DNA from 4 places in the Paenibacillus sp. 2KB_20 genome. Region 2 is predicted to be linked to each of the others. Evidence: riboswitches for the same ligand, from Rfam matches in the RefSeq annotation. Region 2 holds a riboswitch; each other region holds the start of a gene.
What was found. Region 2 has a riboswitch for cyclic di-AMP ahead of AB4124_RS13020 (APC family permease). Riboswitches for the same ligand answer to the same signal wherever they lie in the genome.

Region 1 (4,214 bases), on a different contig from region 2:
TTCTCGTATTATTCATGGTAATAGGCCACCTTTTCTATTAACGGATCGTCAGATGCTCAGCAATCGGACCAAGCACAAGTACAGGCAGGAAGGTCAATGCACCGATAATCAGAACCACTGCAATGAGAATGCCGGCAAACAGCTTATTATCTGTCCGGAACGTCCCAAGCGTCTCGGGAACCCATTGCTTCCGCATCAGCGAGCCGCCCACCGCCAACAGGGCAATCATCGAAATGTAACGGCCGAAGAGCATGACCAGTCCTGTTGTAATGTTCCAGAACGGCGTGTTATCTGACAGACCCTCAAATCCGGAACCGTTATTGGCAGCGGAAGACGTGTATTCGTACAATACTTGCGAGATGCCATGAAAGCCCGCATTGGTAATGCCTGCCTGCCCTGCATCTGTCATCAGCGCAAGGGCGGTCGGAGCCAGGATGATAAATGGATGCACCAGGATAACAATCGCAATCAGCTTCATCTCCCGCGCCTCGATTTTTCTGCCTAGAAATTCGGGGGTTCGACCAACCATAAGACCGGCCAGGAACACCGCCAATATCGCGTACATAAGCATATTCATCAGCCCAACGCCCTTTCCGCCAAAAACAGAGTTCAGCATCATCAGGGACAGCGGCGTAATCCCTCCAAGCGGCGTGAGTGTATCATGCATGTTGTTGACCGACCCGGTTGTGGCCGCGGTCGTCACCGTCGTGAACAGAGAAGATTGAGCAACCCCGAACCGGACCTCCTTGCCCTCCATGCTGCCTTGCGAGGCATCGATGCCCAAGCGGTTCAGCGCCGGATTGCCATTGGTTTCAGCGGCATAGTTCAGCGACAGGAAAGCGATAAACAAGGTCATCATCACCGAGAAAATAATCCAGCCCTGTTTGCGGCTCTTGGCGAATAAACCGAACGTATACGGAAGTGCCGCCCCGAGACTCCACATGGACAGGATTTCGATGACATTGGTCAGCGGGGACGGGTTCTCGAACGGATGTGCCGAGTTCACTCCCATAAACCCGCCGCCGTTGGTGCCCAGATGCTTGATCGATTCAAGCGCAGCTACTGGCCCTACGGCTATTTGCTGCTCGCTACCTTCCAGCGTCGTGACGCTGAGCGTAGGCTTCAAGGTCTGCGGCACCTGCAGCGCAACCAGTACCATTGCAATGATGAACGCAGCCGGGATGAACACCCGGGTGTGAGCTTTGACGAAGTCCTCAAAAAAATTACCGACGGTTGAGCCCTTGCTAGTCACCGCCCGGATAAAAGCAATCGCCACGCAGAGCCCGGTTGCCGCAGACGTGAACATCATCATCGTAATGACAGCCATCTGGGCCATATAGGATAACCCCGACTCCCCGCTGTAATGCTGAAGATTCGTATTGGTCATAAAGCTGATGATCGTAGAGAACGACAAGGTCGATTCCATATTATCGATGCCATTCGGGTTGAAGGGTAGTACTCTCTGCAACCGCAGAATCAAATACCCAGACGCGACCAGCACGATATTCGTCATCACAAAGCTGATGGCATAACCTTTCCACGTCATTCCCTTGCGTTCTTTCAAACCAATCAGTGTGAAGAGCGGTTTCTCCGCCCAGGAGAACCATCTGTCCGTTCCATTGCCTTCATTGCGAAACACCTGATATAGATAAGTTCCAAGCGGCTTTACCAGCAGCACCAGAACGAGTATAACGATGGCAATTTGTAAAATGCCCATGGCGAATGCCTTCCTCCTTCAGCTGTCTCCCTAGAATTTTTCAGGGTGAATCAGCGCATAAATCAAGTACAGAAAAATAAAGAGCGTGCATACCAAAATGATCATCATGGTTAATCCGCCTCCGGTTCAGAAACCACGCGCCCACACCAAGACATGAACAGCATGAACAGTCCGTAGGTTCCTCCCAATATGAGCACCATATATAAATCCTGCATGAATATAACCTCCTAAAACCTCGTTGTGATATCAGCCAAGACCTTAGCTGACAATGGACAAAATCAGGAAGGATACCTGGTGATGGTTCGTATGAAGCACCACATCGGCACCCAGCCCTTTGTATATCAATCGCGGATTGCTGGAATGGGTAATCACATAAATCGACTCTGTGGTCCAGGTCCGGCAAATCCGTAAATAGCGGCAGCATAGATTCAAGCTGCTCTCGAACAGAAACACCTTGCTGACGGGAAACTCGGGAATGATCCAGGTTTGCTCGTCCCTTGTATCGATTAGTATCATGTTGGTGCAGCCCAGCTCATGCAGCCTCTCCTGTTCAACCCGGTTGTTGGCTATGGCCACAAACGAAATGCGCTTAAAGATCAGCTGGCGGATAAATTCTTCCCCGGCCTTGTTCGGTGCGGATACCAGGATAAACTCCTGCGATTTCTCCATCTTTTGTTCTCCTCCTAAGTTCGGAAAGAGAAGACAACAACAAAGAAGCCTGTGGAAAGAGAAGAACTCTTCCCGCAGGCTCCTTAATAGGACACGGTGAAATACACCGTGGCCCAAGTCCACGACAATCGTTGCCTCTCTCGATACGCTTACGAGGTTAGCTGACGGATTCGGGCGTGAGAGTCGCCCTACCCATAGACCGTTATCTTGTCCATGGGATTCACCCCTGAGAGATAGATTCATCTCCCGACTGGTTCCCCCGTTCCTTTTCCATTCAAGGACTCAGCGAAAATTGAAAACGAGTAGCATGTTATTCTATTAGCCATTGACTAAACATCCAGGTCCGGCAAAACAACACAGCATCAGGTTCGAGCGGTGAGAGTCGCATCATCCTGCAATTTCAGCGAAGACCCATGGCGCCTTCGCCCGAGATTCGATCCATAAAAGAGCCCAACTGAGCTCTCACACTGTCTGTAGGCCTTCATGGAACGGCTGCCCGTTTGCCTGTCGCTGATGTCCGTCAATTCATAGTTCGTATCATACGTCTGGCCCTGCAGGAAGTAAATGTGAGCAAAAACACATGTGGCGTTATGTCGAACAGGAACTGACCAGTATCGCTTCATTATCTCTCGAATACTACTCTATACTATGTATTTCTCTTGTTTTCTTGTATTTATCGCAATCTATCGAGATACCGAGATTTTGCCATGATAATCGATGACACGACTGAATGTACACGTTTTCTTACACGGTTTTCATCGATTTTCGGAATATATCCGTCCCATATGATCATTTACTTTTAGTTTCCTCCGGCGTATGATTCATCCATCTATTCGAAACATTCGTTATACGCTGAGCTCCCCACAGATGGGGAGACGGGGGAACCAAAATCGCCAATGGAGCAGGGCCTCTAACGACAAAAAGGCCTGGAGAGCGGGGGATCTCTGCTCACCAGGCCTTTTTACCGTGCATATAACATTCCTATAAAGGAGCGTAGATCATGACGAAATTCATCGAGGATGCACTGACATCCGTTATCGAAACCGAAGTTCCCGCATTAAGTGTAGAGCCCATCCGCCATATGGAGATATTGCGTTTCGACCAGGGCTCGGCTGAACGCTTTATCCCCTGGAGCAAACGAGATTGGAACTGCGGTTTGTTCAAAATCAGCTGCAAAGACGCGGCCGGTTATGCCGAATATGCGCTGCCAAGCAACAGGGAATTCACGGATCTAGTCCGCTGGGCAGCCGTCTTTACGAGGCTGAAAGGCATGTCCGTGACCGAGGCCGTTCGCTATGCCCAGAAGCAGCACCAGTGGGGATCCGCCCGGATGCAGCTCGCCGTATCGGCGCTCGCCGATCTGGAGACCAATCGGCAACAGCACATCACCCGTAAGCGGTTAGGCAGCTTGCCGCTGGAGCGTTCCTTCCTGATGGACTGCTCGGAGGCGTATTATTTCTTCTAGGACAGTAGCTAGAGAGCTACCGTCCTCGCTTCACTTTCAATTGATTGTTTTCCCCCGCTCACTTGAACATATTTTTGAGCACCATCATCAGGTTGGCCGGCTTCTCCGCCAGCCGCCGCGTAAAATACGGGTACCACATCGTTCCGTAGGGCATATAACACCGAATGCGGTAGCCGTCCTGTGCAAGCGCTGCCTGATCGTTCATCCGCAGCCCGTACAGCATCTGAAACTCAAATTCCTGTTTGTCTATGTGGCTCTGCTCGGCAAACACCTTCACCCAGTCGATGATGTTGTCATCATGCGAAGCAATCGCAACGTAGGCACCCTGATCAAAATGCATTTTGATCAATTTCTTATAGTTGT
Region 2 (4,214 bases):
ATGGCCCGGCCCAGCAAGGAGAACAGCTCCACGTTGCTCTTGCTCTCCCCGAGCGCCGGAATGACCGGCTCCTGCAGTTGGATATACTGATGCCAGTAGGATGCGAACAGGTCCGTATTCTCAAATGAGGAGGTTGCCGGAAGCACGATGTCCGCATACTTGGCTGTATCCGTCATGAACAAATCGTGTACGACGGTAAACAGATCCTCCCTTGCAAACCCTTCGCGCACCCGCCCGGTGTCAGGAGCGACAACCAGCGGGTTGCTGCAATAGACAAAGACCGACTTAATCGGCTGTTCGGTCATGGCAAGCGCCTCGCCGATCCGGTTCATGTTAATGGTCCTGGCATCCGGATTCGGCCGGAGATCCGGACGCTCCAGTGCATCGCTGTCCATGCTGTTGTAGCCACCATTCGACTTGGCAGCCCCTCCGCCCCGCTTCAGCCATTGTCCGGTCAAGGCCGGAAGCGCCGCGATGCTGCGCACCGTCAAGCCGCCATTGTCGTGATGCTGAAGACCGTTACCAATATGAATATAAGAAGTACCGGCCCGGCCATACAGCTCGGCCAGCTTCTCGATATCCTCTACCGGAATGCCGGTAATGGAGGATACATGCTCCGGCGTATAGTCTTTGACATGCTCACGCAAGGCTTCATGCCCGAGCGTATACTGCCGGAGGAATTCCTCATTCACCATGCCATCTCGGAACATGATGTGCATGAGGCCGACCGCCAGTGCCGCATCCGTGCCCGGAAACAGCGGAATGAACCAATCCGACCATTGCCCGGTCTGGTTCTTATGAACATCAATCACAATGACCTTGGCACCGGCCTTGCGTGCTTTCTCTGCCAGCACTACTTGGTGCATATTGGTGCTGACGATATTACCGCCCCAGACAATGATGACATCGGCATGAACGGTCTCCTCCGGGACGGTGCCTCCATTAAACCCCATCACGGATTTCCAGCCCGCAGTGCCTGCGGAATTACAGATCGACTGCTTCAGGCGGCTGGCGCCCAGCCTGTTGAAGAATCTCCGATCCATACCGTCCACGCTCAATATCCCCATATTGCCGTAAAAGCTGTATGGTAGAATGCTCTCTGAGCCATATTCCTTGATCAGCTTCTTGTAGCGCCCGGTAATCTCCTGAATCGCTTCATCCCAGCTGATCCGCTCGAAAGCCCCCTCACCCTTGGGCCCTAACCTCCGCAGCGGATAAAGCACGCGCTCGGGATGATACACCCGATGTGCCATATTGCGGACTTTATTACAGATGGCTCCCTGCGTCATCGGATGATCCGGATTGCCGGTAACCTTCACGATTTTTCCATTCTCTTTATGCAGCAGCAAACCGCAAGTATCGGGACAATCCAACGGACATACCGCCGGAAACACACCATTCTCCTGATGAATCATCGCTTGAGTCATTTCGTCCATTCCCCCTTGTACACGCTGAATCATATCCCCTTATCTTAAAAGAAAATCAGGGCTCCAGTAAAGTCTTACATTTTTTTCTGAGCGGGTGTTTCACTCTACTTCCTTCCGGGTATATTCCTATCAAGAGCAACGAAGAGGAACCCAGACCCTTTCTCTTCCTTGCCAAATCATGGACCACTCCCAAAAAATTCGCCATGCCCATGTCTCCTCCCCCGAGACCGGCATGGCGAATTTGTTTGTATCCAGCGTCTATCGCATCACATCTGAGCTACTTGCCCTTACGCATCATAGAAAATCATGCTTTCTGTAGCAAACATGCAAAAAACAAAGCCTGTCAAAGCCACACATTTATGTAAGCGCTTATCTGTCATTTTTTATAAATAATTCTGCTTAATTTTTCGTTGGAGGGTGTTTTACAAAAGATTTGAGCAGGCGTAATATACTATTCAGCTTCGAAATCATTCTTCATATTCACATGACATTCGCTTAATTTCCAATTTGGAAAGCGGGGGAACCACACGTATGGATGGATACCTATAGGATCTGTCAACCATACTATGGGGTGAATCCTGATGCAGCGCGTACTTACGCCGCGACTATTATCAGGTAGGGCGACTCTCACCGCCCGAATCCGACAGCTAACCTCGTCAGCGTTGATGGAGAGGGTTGTGAACTTGTGATCAAACACAGGGTTCTAACCTGTGTTTTTTGTTTGCCAAAAATCAATATTGGAATGGAGATAGCCCATATGTCCAGCACATGAGGCACACCGATTGAACTCACTTCAAGCAGTTCCCATCATGTACCTATTCTTAATCGGCGGTGAAAAACATGTTATCTTCTATCAAACGATTCCTCATCGGAAGACCCCTTAAATCAACGGAATTGGGCGAGCAAAAGCTGAACAAAACCAAAGCGCTGGCCATCCTTTCATCCGACGCCTTGTCGTCCGTGGCCTATGGACCTGAACAAATTCTGATCGTCTTGATGACCGTTGGCGCGGCTGCCTATTGGTATTCCATACCGATTGCCGTCGGGGTCCTGGTCTTATTGCTGGCACTTATCCTATCATATAGACAAATTATTTTCTCATATCCGCATGGCGGGGGAGCCTACGTGGTTTCCAAACGGAATTTAGGCATGTATCCAGGATTGGTCGCTGGCGGCTCCCTGCTGGTCGACTACATCCTGACGGTTGCGGTCAGCGTATCGGCGGGGACGGACGCGATCACGTCGGCTTTTCCGGAACTGCATGCCTACAATCTGCCCATCTCCATCGTGTTCGTTCTATGTTTGACCGTACTCAATTTAAGAGGGGTTACGGAGTCGGCCACCATACTGGCTTATCCGGTTTACTTGTTTGTACTGGCGCTGTTTATCCTGATTGGCGTCGGAATATTCAACATAGCTACAGGCCATGCATCACCAGAGCTTCACACGCCGATCGGCACGCCTGTCGCCGGTCTCAGCTTGTTCCTGCTCCTGCGGGCATTTGCCTCGGGCAGCTCTGCCCTGACCGGCGTTGAAGCCATTTCTAACGCCATCCCGAATTTCAAGGATCCCGCTCCGAATAATGCGGCCAAAACCTTGGTCGCGATGGGATCCTTGCTGGCAATGTTATTTTCGGGCATCGTATTCCTGGCCTATTACTATGGGGTTAGCCCCAGCGAGCAAGTCACTGTCGTTTCCCAGATTGCCGAGCATACCTTTGGACGAAACGTTTTTTATTACTTTATCCAAGGAACAACAGCTCTCATTCTGATCCTGGCCGCCAACACGGGATATTCCGCCTTCCCGCTGCTTGCCGTTAATCTGGCGAAGGATAAATTTATTCCCCGAATGTTCACCGTCCGGGGGGACCGTCTGGGATATTCAAACGGGATTATCATACTTGGGTTCTTCTCCATTCTGTTGCTGCTGGCTTTCGAAGGCAAAACCGAGCATCTGATTCCTCTGTATGCCGTCGGCGTGTTTATCCCTTTTACCCTCTCCCAAACAGGGATGATGGTGAAGTGGATTCGCGAAAAGCCTGAAGGATGGATCGTCAAGCTGATCATTAATACCACCGGCGCATGCATTAGCTTTATCGTGACGATGATCTTCTTTTTCACGAAATTCGCCCAAGTGTGGACCGTCTTGATTTTCCTGCCGCTGATCATTTGGATCTTCACACGAATCCACAAACATTATGAGGCCGTAGCAGACCAGCTGCGAATTACGACCTGTGAGCCGGTTAAGCCGATTGAGGGAAATGTTATTATTCTGCCTGTGGCGGGAATCACGCATGTAGTGGAGAACTCGCTGAATTATGCCAAATCACTGGGAGCAGGACAAATTATCGCGGTGTACGTGCCGTTCGAGCGGGAGGACGAGGCGGCCTTCCAGGAAAAATGGAAGAAGTGGCAGCCGGACATCCGGCTGGTGACGCTGCACTCGCCTTATCGGAGCATCATTCAGCCGCTGACCAAATTCATCGATACCGTGCAGCGGAAGGCAAGCGAATCCCACTATCAGGTTACCGTTGTCATACCGCAGTTCATCCCCAAGAAGGGCTGGCATAACTTCCTGCACAATCAGTCCAGCTTGCTCATTCGCGCACATTTACTGTATCGGAGAGATGTGATTATCACCACAGTACCTTACCATTTTAAAAAATAGCGGGCTTGTTCCGCTGCGACTTATACAAGGAATCCACTCCGCCAACAACGTTAAAAAAGCTGCGATCATCCGATCCCTATTCTTAAGGGAGCGGTCAATCGCAGCTTTTTTTCCTCCGCC
Region 3 (4,214 bases), on a different contig from region 2:
GACAGCAACGGTCAATGGAAAACAAGTGAAGCTTGCGGCCCCGCCGGTTCAACGGGAAGGCCGTGTACTGATCCCGCTTAGCTCGTTCAGCAGCCACTTCGGTGTCGATGTGGGCTGGAATCAGGCAACTCGCACGGTCTCCCTTGTATCGCCGCAGCGCGAGATGCATTTGAGAGCCTTCTATGCATTGCAATCTTTCCAAGAACGGGATCTTGTTGCATCTATGAATTCAGTCGCCTTTGGATGGAGCCGCATCGATCGTGAAGGTCAGTTCACGCTTCAAGGCGACGAGTACCGCCTGCCCGCTGCGGCCGGTGACGTTACGCCGCAATCGATGGTAGCAGATGCTACGGACCAGAAGATTAAACCATACCTCATGGTCTATGCCTTAGATGGAAACGGCGAATTAACCAAAGTACTGAGCGACAGCAGCCTGCGCCAAAAGTCCATTGAAGGCATCACATCCGCGGTAACGGAGAACGGCTTCGGCGGCGTTGTACTTGATTTTGAAGGGCTCGGTTTTAAACTGGATGTCGTAAACCAGCAGAAGCTGCTCAATGATTATGTCAAGCAATTAAAGGCAGCATTGCCGCATGACATTGCTCTGTCCTTAGCGGTGCCGCCATTGAACAGCGCCTATAAAGGTTACGATTACAAAGCGCTGGCCTCCATCGCCGATGATCTCATCGTTATGGCTTATCAGTACAATCCGGTCGGAACCAAATCTCAGGTACCCGAACCAAACAGCCTGGTGGACCAAGCGATCCAGTTGGCACTCCAAGCAGGTGTCCCGAAGCAGAAGCTTTTGCTTGGCATCAGCTTAAGCAGCGAAACAGCCACTTCCGTGGACGATAAGCTCGGTTTGGCCAAACGCTATGATCTGAAAGGCGCTGCTTTCTGGCGTCTTGGCTTGTTCCGTCTCTATAATAACGGGATGGAAGCAGCTGTGAATGCCTCTGTTGTTAAGGAGTAACCGAACAACCCCTGTGGGGATTGACAGACTTATAGTAAGAAAAACTTCTATCGACGCTACTTTCACAGATGACAGACCGCAGTTAGTAGACGTTTTTCTTGCGATATCAGGAAGTCACAAGCTTCGAAGTTTATACTTTCTGATATCTAAAAAAAAGAAAGCCTGACAAGGACAACCCTTTGTCAGGCTTTCTGGTTATGTATTGAACCCTAAACTGCAATGTAATCCAATTAGCTTGCGCTTCCTACCAGTCTCGCATAATTTTCTTGACTCAACACACGACGTGCCGTGACATAACGTGGCTCGTAATATGAATCGCTAAGCTTGCTGATTCTGACTCCCTTGCTGCTGGAAGCATGCGCAAATTGTCCGTCACCAATGTAAACGCCTGCATGAGAAATTCCGCTGCCGCTTGTATTGAAGAATACCAAATCTCCAACCCGCAGATCTTCGCGATCCACATGTTCACCGGCTTGAGCCTGGCTTTGGGAAGTGCGTGGAAGATCCATATCAAAATTTCTAAACATGTACAGAATAAATCCGGAGCAATCAAACCCGCTAGTGGTCGTTCCGCCCCATTTGTATGGAGTTCCTACCAATTGCTTCACTTGATACTGAAAATTCGGTTGTTGATCAGCAAATGCTGATACGGCACCGGAAGAAAAAATAATTGCAGACCCTAGCAAAGTGATGACAAACTTCTTCAAAATATGTTCTCTCCTTCGATGCCTACGGAGTTAGCTAAGGGTTCGGTTGAAGGTTCCCTATACTCTCTATACAAGAGTAATTCACCCAAGACGGTTCCCCCGTTTTCCAAACGAAATTCGGCAAAATTCATTAACGTTTTGTAACCTTCTCTTAATATAGTATACAAGCAAGGATGCTGTCAATCATATCCTAAAAATCTATCGTTTTATGTTTGGAGCTGTCGTAAAGATGGTTAATTCCGGCCGACTATTTTTTAACCATCTTCACACAGTCATGACAATTATGTAACTCTGCTTTCCTTCTCGAACTGCTTTTTTTAATAATCTAGCAACTTTTTACAAACCTATGCGTTTACATAATCAGTAATGAAATTAAAGAGGTGATCGATCACTTATGAGACAAATCACGATGGCTGAAGCTTTGGCAGTCCGGGCAGCAATCAACCGTCTCTTGAATCAATTGATGTCGGAACGCTTGAACAACAGCAGCACAATCATTGAAAAAGGGGAAACGGCGGAATATCCTGCACGCAGTGTGGATGCCATTACGGAAGAAATCGAAGCCGCCGCCGCGGATTACAGAAAGCTGGATTTGCTGATGGCAATCTCCAATACAACGCAAACCATTAGCTGGAACGGCTCCGACATGACCATCATGGAAGCGATCGAGCTGGCCAAACAGATCCGCAGCGATATCGGACAACTTGCTCATCTCGGCTCCCGCAAGAAGCTGGAGCGGCAGAGCAGCCGTGGCAGCGGAGATGGTGCCGTAACGCTGTTCAACGTCGCTTTATATGATCCGGAAGCTTATCAGGCGCAAGCGCGGAAGAAGGAACGCGAAGTAACCAAGCTCTCTTCACTGATTGAACATGCCAATCATACGTCCATGATTACGTTTGACGCATCCAAGTACATGGAATAGCGGCAGCCGCCGGCTCCAAGCCTGCAGGTCATCCCACGTGCGGGTTTGGAGCCGGCGGTTTCCGCCGGCATCGCGGGAAAGTGTGAGCAACCGCTTATTGTTTGTCGGATACAAACAAACCTAACCAGGAAACCAAAAACTCGCCTCCAGTGAAAACGGATGACGGCTTACGGTTCACGCCTATCACTTGTCACATGTTACGGACTTATAACGAAAAAAATGATCGCTCCGTTTCCCGCTCTCTATGAATAATTGGAAAGCCGCCCCCTGAAGGGCGGCTTTTGTCTAATTCGCTTAAGCTCGGTTAACATGAAACTACGTCGCCGATCCGAACGCTTTTTATCTAACCTCTATTCCATCCTTTATTCTATCCGTAACGTTCTCTTTACACCTATGCTACTGGAACAAGGCCGCAGCTCCAACCAGACCAACATCGTCCCGAAGTCCTGCAGGAACGATCTCGTACGTGCCTAAATAGGATGGCATGACCAGCTTATCTGTCATTTCCCGCAGCTGCGGAAATAAAAGATCGCCCGCTCTGCTTACTCCCCCTCCAATCACGATGCGATCGGGGTTGAAGCTGTGAATGACGTTAACCAGTCCTAGCGCCATATAATAGATGGCTCGATCGATGACCTCTACTGCGACGGGGTCATGAAGACGTTTAGCCTCGAAAACATGTTTAGCGTTCACTCCCGCCTCGGCTGCGGCCAGTTCAGAAATTACGCTGGGCTGGGTGAGCATCCGCTGGGATGCTGCCTGGCCGATGGCCGTTCCTGAAGCAAATACCTCCCAGCAGCCGTGGCTCCCGCAATTGCACTGCGGACCGTTCGGATCAATGATATGATGTCCCAGTTCCCCAGCAAATGAACTGCTGCCCAGGAACAGCTTCCCATCCAGCACGATCCCTGAGCCGATGCCGGTGCTTAGCGTCACGTACACCATGTTCGTCGACCCTCTTCCGGCACCTCTTACATACTCTCCCCATGCGGCTGCATTGGCATCATTCAGCACCTGTACTTCCGTATGCAGATCACGTTCCATCCAGGCTTTGAGGGGGACATTCGTCCATTCCGGCAGATTCGTACCATGAATGACAATCCCCTCCCTACTGTTAACTGTTCCGGGTGAAGCCATCCCTACGCCTCGAAGAGGGTGGCCGTCCGACACACTGCGGATCATGTTCGTAATTCTCGCGACCACTTCTTCAGCCGTACGCGCACCCGCTGTCTCCATTTGCTCCCGGTTCAGCAGCTGTCCTTCGGAATCAAAGAGCGCTGCCGCGATCTTCGTACCCCCAAGGTCAACGCCAACCACAAATTCTTGCTGTTTATTCCATACGGTTTGCAATTTTTGTTCACCTGTTTCCGATAGGTTTGCTACTTCTATTGATGTATGCTCTCAGCCAGCGATCGCAGCTCGACCGGATCGATGGGCTTCAGCCCTGATCGACCGTACCGAACAGCTGAGCCGAAATGGACCTCGCTCACACCGGTCCGGTCGATAAAATCGTGTATGATTTCCCACTTCAGACCATTGCCGGCCAATATTTTAAGTTCACTGCCTGCCGTTTGTTCTACAAGCTCCCGAATTCTCGGGATGGCCTGCGGTG
Region 4 (4,214 bases), on a different contig from region 2:
TTTACGATCGAGAGGCCTGTATAACAATGGACAGGCTGGATAAGGTTAGGATGCGGCGAATATTAAGTTGTGAGCGTCCATATGCCGTTATTCGATAGGATGTTGTTCAGGAAAGAAACGGGGGCTTGTGGAATATCATGCCTGGAATATGTTAACTCTACATGAATATGGAACCGATATGATGAATTCACAATATAGGAGTGGTCGACAAATGAAATTTGAATCCAAGGTTGTCATTGTGACGGGAGGCGCCAGCGGGATCGGCGAAGCAGCAGTAAGGCTTTTTGTAGAAGAGGGAGCCAAGGTTGTTATTGCAGATTATTCGGACCGGGGACAGGCTGTTTCGGATGAATTAAGAGGCGCAGGCTTTGAAACGCTGTTCGTTAAGACGGATGTGACCCAAGAACAGGAAGTTGCAAATATGGTGAAGCAGACGGTTGAGCATTTTGGCCGTGTCGATGTATTGTTCGCCAATGCAGGCATTGCTCATGATGCCCCTGCTGATCAGTTGTCGATGGACAACTGGCAAAAGACGATTGATATTAATCTTACAGGGGTGTTCCTGTGTGATAAATATGTAATCCAACAGATGTTATCCCAAGGAACCGGAGGGGCGATCGTAAACTGCGGCTCGATCCATAGCCATGTCGGAAAAGCGGGTGTTACCGCTTATGCTTCCGCTAAGGGAGGCGTTAAGCTGTTAACCCAGTCGATGGGCGCGGATTATGCTCCAAAAGGGATCCGGGTCAATGCCGTATGCCCGGGATACATCGATACTCCGCTTATTAAGGGAAGAACGGAAGCGATCACCGAGCACCTGGTCGGCCTTCATCCGATGGGCCGCTTGGGACAGCCGGAAGAAGTAGCCAAAGCCGTGTTGTTCCTTGCCAGTGAAGATGCATCCTTCATTACAGGCACAAGCTTACTGGTGGATGGCGGATATACAGCCGTATAATCCATGGACCAAAAATCCCGACACTTATCGGGGTTTTTGGTGTGCATTCATTGCTTCATAAAGCGGTTAATATATGATGCTGGCACCAGCGCTCCCGTAACTAGAAGTAAATGAGTCATAATGGGTTTTTAATGGATAATCAAAAATTTTTTTTGGTTCAGATGGAGTGTAGAAGCTTTCCACTGTTTTGGTCTAATTCATGGCATAAACTATCCATCACATGAACGAGTAAGGGAGGCATGGCAAACGCCTGCTATATAGCGAAAAATAGGTATGGGATAAAATCCCTATGTTGTAGGTGGACAGGCTTGAATGAGGCATTTTTCTAGCTTGTCATACACCCCGGAAGAATGGCATTTCTGCGTCTGAATTTCCAGAAAAAGCGGTTAAAGGGGTTTGACTTTTCCTAAACTTCCCTTTATCATGGACACACGCTTAGTTTCCGGCATACATTTTCCGGAAAGCGGGGGAACCAGTTTCACCAGGGGCGAGTCACTTAGAATCATGAGTGTAGGGTACCATCTTACCCGAGTCCGTCAGCTAACCTCGTCAGCAGTGGATGGGTCTTGCATACATAATGGATGTTCATAACAAAGGCCCTTGATTCTCTTAGGGGCCTTTTCTCTATTTTTTGACCCCCTGCTGGCGGAGCTATGTCTAAATCCCCTGTTTGGTGGTCTTTTTGTATTCTGCTAAAGAGGAGGGGCAAGGCCTGCAAATGTTTAACCAATTGAATCAGTCGGATGGCATTGGGTTTAAGCGTGCAAGGAGATGGATGAATCATCTTCCCTGAAGCCCCGACCCGTGCAAGGTGTCTGAATGTCCTTATATCCAAGTTAATATATGTGTTAACAAGGGTAATTTCAACGTGCCATTTTGTAAGGATTGCAAAGTCATAACGAAAGGTTGTGGAAGGTTTTGAAGAGAGTGCTTGTGCTGATGTTGTCAGTGACTATGGTGGTATTGCTTGCGGCTTGCGGTGACAAAGGGAGTACACTGGATCGCGCCATTGAGCAAGGGTATATCACCGTAGGTTTTGCGAATGAGAAGCCTTATGCCTATAAAGAGGCCAGCGGGGAGCTGACGGGAGAAGCCGTTGAGATTGCTCGGGTTATTCTGGAGCGGCTTGGCATCAAGGAAATGAGGGGAGAGCTGACGGAATTCGGTTCACTGGTTGCCGGACTGCAGGCCGAGCGGTTTGATCTAATCACCGCAGGCATGTTCATTAATCCGGACCGCTGCTCCGCCGTATTGTTTGCCAATCCGGAGTACAGCATCGGGGAAGCCATTGCGGTGAAGCAAGGGAATCCGATGGAACTCGGAAGTTATGAGGATATTGCTAATCATGACCAGGCTAAGGTCGCCGTCATGACAGGCGCGGTTGAAATCGGCTATATGGAGAAGTCCGGTATTCCTTCAGACCGGATCATACAGGTCCCCGACCAGGCCTCGGCTATTAGCGCCCTTCAGGCAGACCGGGTACAGGCGATTACCATGACGGGACCCTCTCTGCAGGCGATGCTGGATTCGGCTAGTGATGACAACATCGAACGTGTAACTGATTTCGAGCAGCCGGTCATCGATGGAGAAAGCGTTCGGGGTTATGGAGCTACGGCGTTCCGCCAAGCGGATACCGAGTTCCAGGAGGCTTATAATGCAGAGCTGCAAAAAATGAAGGAATCAGGCGAGCTGCTGGACATTCTGCAGAAGTTCGGATTCACAGAAGAAGAGCTTCCGGGTGAAATGACGGCTGCTGCGCTTTGCGGGGAATAGCATGCCGAATTCGTGGATTGATTTTCTCCCTACGCTGCTAAAAGGGGCGGAGATCACGATTGTGGTAGCTTTCTTTTCAGCCATCCTTGCGGTCGTGATGTCCTTTGCAGCCGGGTTATGCCGACTGTCGAAGCTGTGGATCATTCGCACATTGACAGCCGTGTACGTGGAAGTCTTTCGGGGAACCTCCTTGCTGGTGCAGCTGTTTTGGTTGTATTTCGCTCTTCCGTTCATCGGCATCGAGCTTCCAAAAATGTTGGCGGCCATCCTCGCGATCGGGCTAAACTTCGGCGCATACGGCTCGGAGATCGTCCGAAGCGCTGTGCTGGCCGTTCCGAAAGGACAGTGGGAAGCCGCTTTAGCGCTTAATCTGAAGCCTTGGCAAAGGCTGTGGAATGTGATATTGCCTCAAGCTTCCTTGCGAATGCTTCCCCCTTTCGGGAATCAGCTTGTGGAACTCATCAAATCCACCTCATTGGTTTATTTCATTACCATGGCGGATTTGACGTATCAGGCGATGGTGCTCCGCAACAATTACATCTCCTGGACGACCGAGATTCTGGTATTGCTGCTCCTCATGTATTTTGTCATTGCTACGCTCGTATCGCTGGCAGTTCGACTGCTGGAGCGTAAATGGACAGCGGGGAGGTTATAGTCATGTGGGACTGGAACTATGTGTGGGATATCCTGCCGCAGCTCTTGAGTGCGTTAAAGATGACGGTATGGGTGACGATCTGCGCTTTCGTGGTGGCATTAATCATCGGATTGCTGCTTGCCTTTGCGACGCGGAGCCGATTTAAGCTGTTGTCGCTTATAACCAAAGGAATCATTGAATTTATTCGCAATACACCGCTGCTGGTTCAGGTCTTCTTCCTGTATTACAGTCTGCCGCTCCTAACGGGAATTTCCATTCCGGCCTTCTATGCCGGGGTCATCGGTCTCGGGCTGCATTACAGCACCTATCTGTCCGAGGTGTACCGTTCCGGAATCGAGGGAGTGCCGAAGGGGCAATGGGAGGCTGCCACAGCACTGAATTACACGAAAGCCCAAACCTGGCGAAGTATTATACTGCCGCAAGCGGTGCCGCCAATCATTCCGGTACTGGGCAATTATTTAATTGTCATGTTTAAAGAAACGCCGATTCTATGCGCCATCACGCTGGTGGAGATGATGCTGACGGCCAAAAATATCGTGTCGCAGTCGTTCCGTGCATTTGAGCCGTATACGCTGGTCGGGATTCTGTTCCTGATCATCAGTTATATCGCATCTTTGCTTGTGCAAAGGCTGGAAAAACGTTTGAATCTGCAGCGTGGAAAATAAAGGAGGGAGTCTATTGAATGCCGTTGTGATCGATGAGCAAGCGGAAGCGTCGAAGGTGCCGCAGCAGGAGAACAATCCCGCTACCGCTGCGGGTACCAAGCCGATTGTGAAATATACGGGCGTGACCAAGTCGTTTGGTGATCTCCAGGTGCTTAAGGGTATCAAT

Region 1: another riboswitch for cyclic di-AMP. It lies ahead of AB4124_RS07385 (hypothetical protein); the one in region 2 lies ahead of AB4124_RS13020 (APC family permease).
Region 3: another riboswitch for cyclic di-AMP. It lies ahead of AB4124_RS21645 (C40 family peptidase); the one in region 2 lies ahead of AB4124_RS13020 (APC family permease).
Region 4: another riboswitch for cyclic di-AMP. It lies ahead of ehuB (ectoine/hydroxyectoine ABC transporter substrate-binding protein EhuB); the one in region 2 lies ahead of AB4124_RS13020 (APC family permease).

What each region holds. Positions count from the first base shown of each region.
Region 1 covers NZ_JBFRHH010000002.1:344,926-349,139, forward strand. Annotated here, with positions in the region: gene kdpB (potassium-transporting ATPase subunit KdpB) at 1-16, opposite strand, end outside; gene kdpA (potassium-transporting ATPase subunit KdpA) at 38-1,717, opposite strand; gene AB4124_RS07380 (potassium-transporting ATPase subunit F) at 1,748-1,825, opposite strand; gene AB4124_RS07385 (hypothetical protein) at 1,976-2,386, opposite strand; cyclic di-AMP (ydaO/yuaA leader) riboswitch at 2,517-2,684, opposite strand; gene AB4124_RS07390 (hypothetical protein) at 3,387-3,851, shown strand; gene AB4124_RS07395 (proline dehydrogenase family protein) at 3,910-4,214, opposite strand, start outside.
Region 2 covers NZ_JBFRHH010000004.1:185,275-189,488, forward strand. Annotated here, with positions in the region: gene AB4124_RS13015 (molybdopterin-containing oxidoreductase family protein) at 1-1,427, opposite strand, end outside; cyclic di-AMP (ydaO/yuaA leader) riboswitch at 1,910-2,105, shown strand; gene AB4124_RS13020 (APC family permease) at 2,268-4,094, shown strand.
Region 3 covers NZ_JBFRHH010000007.1:581,956-586,169, reverse strand. Annotated here, with positions in the region: gene AB4124_RS21650 (stalk domain-containing protein) at 1-973, shown strand, start outside; gene AB4124_RS21645 (C40 family peptidase) at 1,204-1,680, opposite strand; cyclic di-AMP (ydaO/yuaA leader) riboswitch at 1,684-1,813, opposite strand; gene AB4124_RS21640 (hypothetical protein) at 2,075-2,602, shown strand; gene AB4124_RS21635 (ROK family protein) at 2,999-3,952, opposite strand; gene AB4124_RS21630 (copper homeostasis protein CutC) at 3,988-4,214, opposite strand, start outside.
Region 4 covers NZ_JBFRHH010000010.1:162,881-167,094, reverse strand. Annotated here, with positions in the region: gene AB4124_RS25080 (flavin reductase family protein) at 1-24, shown strand, start outside; gene AB4124_RS25075 (SDR family NAD(P)-dependent oxidoreductase) at 212-955, shown strand; cyclic di-AMP (ydaO/yuaA leader) riboswitch at 1,378-1,523, shown strand; gene ehuB (ectoine/hydroxyectoine ABC transporter substrate-binding protein EhuB) at 1,874-2,728, shown strand; gene ehuC (ectoine/hydroxyectoine ABC transporter permease subunit EhuC) at 2,730-3,383, shown strand; gene ehuD (ectoine/hydroxyectoine ABC transporter permease subunit EhuD) at 3,386-4,048, shown strand; gene ehuA (ectoine/hydroxyectoine ABC transporter ATP-binding protein EhuA) at 4,062-4,214, shown strand, end outside.